Regions from separate parts of the Sporosarcina sp. FSL W7-1283 genome, predicted to be linked through region 1. Evidence: a T-box and tRNA genes for the amino acid it is inferred to sense, from the RefSeq annotation. Region 1 holds a T-box; the other holds one or more tRNA genes.
The links. The T-box of region 1 lies ahead of trpS (tryptophan--tRNA ligase). A T-box ahead of a tRNA ligase gene usually reads a tRNA of that ligase, here a tRNA-Trp.
Positions count from the first base shown of each region.

Region 2: it has a tRNA-Trp gene. The T-box ahead of trpS (tryptophan--tRNA ligase) is inferred to sense a tRNA for this amino acid. The anticodon was not compared.

Region 1 covers NZ_JBBOOL010000001.1:1,096,347-1,099,821, reverse strand. The annotation lists gene mecA (adaptor protein MecA) at 1-330, opposite strand, end outside; gene spxA (transcriptional regulator SpxA) at 561-959, opposite strand; T-box leader at 1,377-1,591, shown strand; gene trpS (tryptophan--tRNA ligase) at 1,643-2,629, shown strand; gene fabF (beta-ketoacyl-ACP synthase II) at 3,057-3,475, opposite strand, start outside.
Region 2 covers NZ_JBBOOL010000001.1:2,970,981-2,974,455, reverse strand. The annotation lists rRNA gene MKY93_RS15660 (23S ribosomal RNA) at 1-540, shown strand, start outside; rRNA gene rrf (5S ribosomal RNA) at 669-784, shown strand; tRNA gene MKY93_RS15650 (tRNA-Asn) at 831-905, shown strand; tRNA gene MKY93_RS15645 (tRNA-Ser) at 911-1,002, shown strand; tRNA gene MKY93_RS15640 (tRNA-Glu) at 1,026-1,100, shown strand; tRNA gene MKY93_RS15635 (tRNA-Val) at 1,203-1,278, shown strand; tRNA gene MKY93_RS15630 (tRNA-Met) at 1,297-1,371, shown strand; tRNA gene MKY93_RS15625 (tRNA-Asp) at 1,373-1,448, shown strand; tRNA gene MKY93_RS15620 (tRNA-Phe) at 1,501-1,576, shown strand; tRNA gene MKY93_RS15615 (tRNA-Thr) at 1,591-1,663, shown strand; tRNA gene MKY93_RS15610 (tRNA-Tyr) at 1,672-1,756, shown strand; tRNA gene MKY93_RS15605 (tRNA-Trp) at 1,760-1,830, shown strand; tRNA gene MKY93_RS15600 (tRNA-His) at 1,852-1,927, shown strand; tRNA gene MKY93_RS15595 (tRNA-His) at 1,971-2,046, shown strand; tRNA gene MKY93_RS15590 (tRNA-Gln) at 2,051-2,122, shown strand; tRNA gene MKY93_RS15585 (tRNA-Gly) at 2,131-2,205, shown strand; tRNA gene MKY93_RS15580 (tRNA-Cys) at 2,213-2,286, shown strand; tRNA gene MKY93_RS15575 (tRNA-Leu) at 2,312-2,392, shown strand; gene MKY93_RS15570 (DIP1984 family protein) at 2,831-3,343, opposite strand; gene MKY93_RS15565 (B3/B4 domain-containing protein) at 3,343-3,475, opposite strand, start outside.

The DNA of each region.
Region 1 (3,475 bases):
CGTTTCATTGATCGCGTCAAAAATCGGATCGAATAATTCTTCAGGGTCTTCAATGCCAAAAGGAAATTGTGAAGATTCAGCGTTCTTCGGAAGATGTGCTCTTGTCACAATCACTTCAATTCCCTCATTCATAGCATTGACTTGAATCCAAAGCGGTCCTTCTACTTCGAACTCTGTATCATCGCCAAGTTCATCCATCATATCCCAAAAAAGCTCTTCACTTTTATCGCGGTTATACCAAACATCTTCTTTGCTAAAGCCGCGATCTTCTATATCTCCATAAGAAAGATAAAACTTTACCGTATTTTCGTTAATGCGCTCTATTTCCATCCCTTATCTCTCCCTTCTGTCAAACAGGCCTTCCCCTGTTTTATAATTTAAACTCACTTGCAATGCTTACTCTTACTATATGTCGACCAAACCGATTTCGAAAGGGTTTATTTCAATTGCCTAAGCATTGAAGCGAAAATCCTAGAGGAATACAAGGGAATTTCAATTCAAAAAAGCTGATAGGCACAAATGTATCCAGTGTGTCATCCCTATCAGCTTTTGTATTCAGATTAGTTCACCATTCGCCGCGCTTCGAGCAGCTGATAGGCTCTAACTTTTCTCGGTAGGAAACGACGAATCTCATCTTCATTGTACCCTACTTGGAGTCTTTTTTCATCTAGAATGATTGGTCTTCTTAAAAGGCCCGGATGTTCTTGAATTAATTCATATAACCTTTGAAGCGGCAGACTCTCTACGTCAACATTCAACTTTTGAAAAATCTTGGAACGCGTGGAGATAATTTCATCTGTACCGTCTTCTGTCATGCGAAGAATTTGTTTGATTTCTTGAATGTTCAATGGCTCAGAGAAGATATTACGCTCTGTATAAGGAATCTCATGTTCCTCCAACCATGCTTTTGCTTTCCTACAAGATGTACAACTAGGTGATGTATAAAGTGTAACACCCATGTATTGACACGTCCTTTCCCACGGCTTACGCTCATTTAGATTTGATATGTTTAGATTTCAATTTAGAATTATTATAATTTGTCTTCATACTACTCATTATACACATAATCATTCTCAATTAATATAGTTTTTCAAAAAAAATTATACAGAATTTCGACATTCTTTAGTTCCTACAAATCTGTGCAGAATGATGCTGTTTTATGCGGTAATTGAACATCTTCTCTTTTTATACCCAGTAATGAATTGATTTAAACCTACTAAAAAGAAAGAAATGGTATTCTCATTTAGAAAGTCGTTCTATCTTTTTCTCTCTCCTCTATAGTACGTACAGATGTACTGAAAGGTTTCAATTTAATCCTTATTTTTTTCTGAAAGTTGCATTTTCCAATCGAAATCGATATACTTTAGAGCAATAAGTAAATGGCGAAGAAGGAAAAAGTATTTTTGACGCGATTTTCTCAGAGAGCCTGTCTATGGTGGAAGCAGGCAAAATCGTACAAAAAGAATGGGCTCCCGAGCTTGACGGACGAACAACAGTAGTCCGACACGTATCCCGCGTTAAGGGACTAGAGCGGCTTTTAACGAAGCAATTCGGGTGGTACCACGGTTACTTTTCATCAATCGTCCCTTTTTATAGGGATGGCTGGTGTTTTTTTATGCCAATTTATAAAGGAGGAAATACAATGAAAACTATATTCTCAGGTGTTCAACCAACAGGTGTCATCACATTAGGAAATTATATTGGCGCTTTCCGCCAATTTGTAGAGTTGCAAAATGAAGAGGACTGCATCTTTTGCATCGTTGACCAACACGCTATTACCGTGCAACAAAATCCTGACGACTTAAAACAAGCTATCCGATCCCTTGCCGCCACCTATATCGCGAGCGGCATCGATCCAGAAAAATCTACACTCTTTATTCAATCGGAAGTTCCCGCTCACGCACAAGCAGGATGGATTATGCAATGCGTCTCTTACATCGGCGAACTAGAACGCATGACACAGTTCAAAGACAAATCTGAAGGTGCTGAAGGTGTCTCTGCAGCGCTGTTGACTTACCCTCCATTAATGGCTGCAGATATTTTACTGTACAACACAGATATCGTCCCTGTCGGTGAAGACCAAAAGCAACATTTGGAGCTGACAAGAGATTTGGCGGAACGTTTCAATAGCCGCTACGGCAAAGTATTGACCATTCCTGCCGTTCGTATTCCAAAAAACGGCGCCCGAATAAAATCTTTACAAGATCCTTTAAAGAAAATGAGTAAATCCGATCCAAATAAAAAAGCGACGATCTCCATTTTGGATACGCCGAAAGAAATTGAAAAGAAAATCAAAAGTGCTGTTACAGATTCAGAAGGCGTTGTGAAATTCGATGTTGAAAACAAACCTGGTGTCTCAAATTTATTGATCATCGAATCTTCATTAGGCGGATTGTCCATCCCAGAACTGGAGACAAAATATGAGGGGCTTGGCTATGGCGCCTTTAAAGCTGGCGTAGCTGAAACGGTCAACAATCATTTAGCAGGAATCCAGCAGCGTTATCATGAATTAATTGATTCACCTGAATTGGATTCTATTCTGGACCAAGGCGCTGAAAAAGCAAATGCCATCGCTTCCACCACTCTCAAGAAGATGGAGGCCGCGATGGGCTTGGGACGCAGACGGTAAACACTAACGAAATAATGGCTATGACGAGCATTGTAAAGTCTGTCGACTGCAACATAAACAAAGTAATTTGCTTATAATCGTAACCGAGTGCTGCGTAGTTCAAGTAGAAGAGTAAATTGGCAACACAGATGACGATAATAGAATAGCTGAATAGGAATACTAGAAAACGCGTCAAACGGATCCTCGCCCTTTATCGTTTTCTTTCATCTTATGTATAAGTACATGCCTTTTAGACGAGTACTTTCAACTTGCTTGCACGGAAAGTATTAAGAGTAGATACATGGATCTTGAAGAGAATGAACAGAGCGACCACAAGCCCATGTGCCCTATCCGAGCTTTCCCCTCCAACGTTAATTCACTTTATCATTTCATCGTTTATTAAAAGTCAAAAAAAAAGGAAAGAGCTACTGTGCTCTTTCCTTTTTCATTATATTTTCTTAAATACCAGCGAAGCGTTGTGACCGCCGAAGCCTAGAGAGTTGCTCATTGCATAGGTGATGTTTGCTTTACGTGCTTCATTGACCACGTAATCTAAATCACATTCTGGATCCGGAGTTTCGTAATTCATTGTCGGAGGAATGATGCCCTCCTGCAAAGCCTTTACGGTAAAGATCGCTTCAATACCGCCAGCCGCGCCGAGTAAATGGCCCGTCATGGATTTTGTCGAACTCATTGCCAGCTTATAGGCATGTTCACCAAACACTGTTTTGGCAGCCATCGTTTCGAATAAATCATTATACGGCGTACTCGTCCCATGCGCGTTAATATAATCAATTTGCGTAGGATCAATCTCCGCTTTTTCCAGCGCCTGTACCATTGCACGTGCGCCACCTTCTCCGCCTGGTG
Region 2 (3,475 bases), 1.9 Mb from region 1:
AAGTCGAGCAGGGTCGAAAGACGGGCTTAGTGATCCGGTGGTTCCGCATGGAAGGGCCATCGCTCAACGGATAAAAGCTACCCCGGGGATAACAGGCTTATCTCCCCCAAGAGTCCACATCGACGGGGAGGTTTGGCACCTCGATGTCGGCTCGTCGCATCCTGGGGCTGTAGTCGGTCCCAAGGGTTGGGCTGTTCGCCCATTAAAGCGGCACGCGAGCTGGGTTCAGAACGTCGTGAGACAGTTCGGTCCCTATCCGTCGCGGGCGCAGGAAATTTGAGAAGAGCTGTCCTTAGTACGAGAGGACCGGGATGGACATACCGCTGGTGTACCAGTTGTCTTGCCAAAGGCATCGCTGGGTAGCTATGTATGGACGGGATAAATGCTGAAAGCATCTAAGCATGAAGCCCCCTTCAAGATGAGATTTCCCATTACGCAAGTAAGTAAGATCCCTCAAAGATGATGAGGTGGATAGGTCTGGGGTGGAAGCACGGCGACGTGTGCAGCTGACAGATACTAATCGATCGAGGACTTAACCTATTTTAAGAAGCACTACTTGATGTACACAATGTCTTTTATTCAGTTTTGAGTGAACAATTCAAAAGTTTTTCAAAAAACGTTTGACAAATCCGCTCAGTTTGGTATAATAATCATGGCTTTGAAAACAGTTCAGTGACGATGGCGAAGAGGTCACACCCGTTCCCATACCGAACACGGAAGTTAAGCTCTTCAGCGCTGATGGTAGTAGGGGGCTTCCCCCTGTGAGAGTAAGACGTCGCTGGTCTGTGAAAAATGCTGTAAACCTTGTGCCACATACCAATTATAATTATTCCGCAGTAGCTCAGTGGTAGAGCAATCGGCTGTTAACCGATCGGTCGTAAGTTCGAATCTTACCTGCGGAGCCAAAATTGGAGAGCTGTCCGAGTGGCCGAAGGAGCACGATTGGAAATCGTGTAGGCGGTTTGCGCTGCCTCAAGGGTTCAAATCCCTTGCTCTCCGCCAGTTTTCATACTTATACTTTATATGGCCCCTTGGTCAAGCGGTTAAGACACCGCCCTTTCACGGCGGTAACACGGGTTCGAATCCCGTAGGGGTCACCATTTCAAACATTGTATCTCCGATGAAATTGGGAGAAGCGAGCAGAACAAGGAAGCAATTGAGAGAAAGAAGGAGCGTACAATAGTACGTGACTGATTTACCCAGGAGGATTAGCTCAGCTGGGAGAGCACCTGCCTTACAAGCAGGGGGTCGGCGGTTCGAGCCCGTCATCCTCCACCATTTAATTTATAGTATTATCGCGGGGTGGAGCAGTGGTAGCTCGTTGGGCTCATAACCCAAAGGTCGCAGGTTCAAATCCTGCCCCCGCAACCAAGGTCCCGTGGTGTAGCGGTTAACATGCCTGCCTGTCACGCAGGAGATCGCGGGTTCGATTCCCGTCGGGACCGCCATTATCTTTTACATAGCTTTGTCTTAAGTTGTGATCTTAAACATAGCAAATGTGGCTCAGTAGCTCAGTCGGTAGAGCAAAGGACTGAAAATCCTTGTGTCGGCGGTTCGATTCCGTCCTGAGCCACCATTTATTATTAATATGCCGGTGTAGCTCAATTGGTAGAGCAACTGACTTGTAATCAGTAGGTTGAGGGTTCAAGTCCTTTCGCCGGCATCCTTACTGGTGGGGTAGCGAAGTGGCTAAACGCGGCGGACTGTAAATCCGCTCCCTCCGGGTTCGGCGGTTCGAATCCGTCCCCCACCACCATTTAGGGGCATAGTTCAACGGTAGAATAGAGGTCTCCAAAACCTTTGGTGTGGGTTCGATTCCTACTGCCCCTGTATTTTTGAAATTATTTTATGGCGGTCGTGGCGAAGTGGTTAACGCATCGGATTGTGGTTCCGACACTCGGGGGTTCGATTCCCCTCGTCCGCCCCATGCATAATTCCATCATTGTTGTACTATAATAAATACTATCATGGCGGTCGTGGCGAAGTGGTTAACGCATCGGATTGTGGTTCCGACATTCGGGGGTTCGATTCCCCTCGTCCGCCCCATTAGTGGGGTATAGCCAAGCGGTAAGGCAACGGACTTTGACTCCGTCATTCGTTGGTTCGAATCCAGCTACCCCAGTTGGTTTCGCGGAAGTAGTTCAGTGGTAGAATACGACCTTGCCAAGGTCGGGGTCGCGGGTTCGAATCCCGTCTTCCGCTCCACTATGTTGGCGGCATAGCCAAGCGGTAAGGCACGGGTCTGCAACACCCTTACCACCGGTTCGATTCCGGTTGCCGCCTCCAAATTTTATAAATTATTACTTATCATGCCCGAGTGGTGGAATGGCAGACACGTCGCACTCAAAATGCGATGCCGCGAGGCGTGCCGGTTCAAGTCCGGCCTCGGGTATCACCAAAAGAACACAGCCTTTGCTGTGTTCTTTTTTTGTTTTTAAAAATTAAAATTAACTAAAAGATGTAAGACAAGCAAAGGGATGCATCAAAGTGTTTTCAAACCGAATCAAACATAAACAACAAACAATTCCGTTCTAGAACGCACCAATACAGCCATAGACAGCAACTTGACTGGCCAGAATAAACATAGGAATTTTCCGTACGAAAAAGAGGCGCCCAAAAAGTCAAATGAAAATGACTTCTCAGACAGCCTCCATAGAGGAGAAACATGAATTTGTTTAGATGCATTTGTAAGGGTTCATTGCCGTTGCCATGGATGGTTATGGGTTATAGGTCAAAGTGTGAAAGGAAATGGGTCATCGGTTTAGACTAGTAAAGTTGTGTTTCTGTTTCTCGCTCCATGCTCCGGAAAGGAGTCTCACCTTTCCGAAGATCAGAAATAATTAGAACCATCAAATTCTAGGTTGATCGTATAATTTTTTGTGTTGATTCGGTTAGAGAGCTGGTGTGCTGTCTTTTCTGCCAGCTGTGCTTTTTGCCGATAAATTTCTGGGTCAAATAAAGCTACACGATAGACGGTAGTAGTTTCTGCATACCCGTATTGGAGCTCCTCTTTATTTGCCAATGATAATTCTTTATAAAAGGTTGCTTTTGCTCGTAGTTGGATTGCTAATTCAATCGCTTCTACCAAAGTGATCTGCTGTCCTTCGAAGTCTACGGAATGTGTACTGTTTGCCTTGTAGATGAGGAAGTCGAGCGTACGCTGATCTTTTCTTACTTGCTCCATTTCGTTTTCAACGTCATTTAAGGTTCTAGGAACAGGTGGTGGCGTAGTGCCTTTTTCCACAGTAATAAAAGCTACCCGGCGCGCTTCTGTTTCCAGTTCACGCAGTTGTTTGGATAGAATGCTCTTTAGTTTTATACCTTCTGCTAATGTGATGCTCATTATTTCACCCCGTTATCTATGTCGCAGGAGGAATTCTGCGCATTTAACACTGTACTAAAGTGATTCCCTCCATTTATACTGGTAAACATTTTTGCGCATGCTTCAGTCAGTTGTATAGCTTCTGTGCTATCT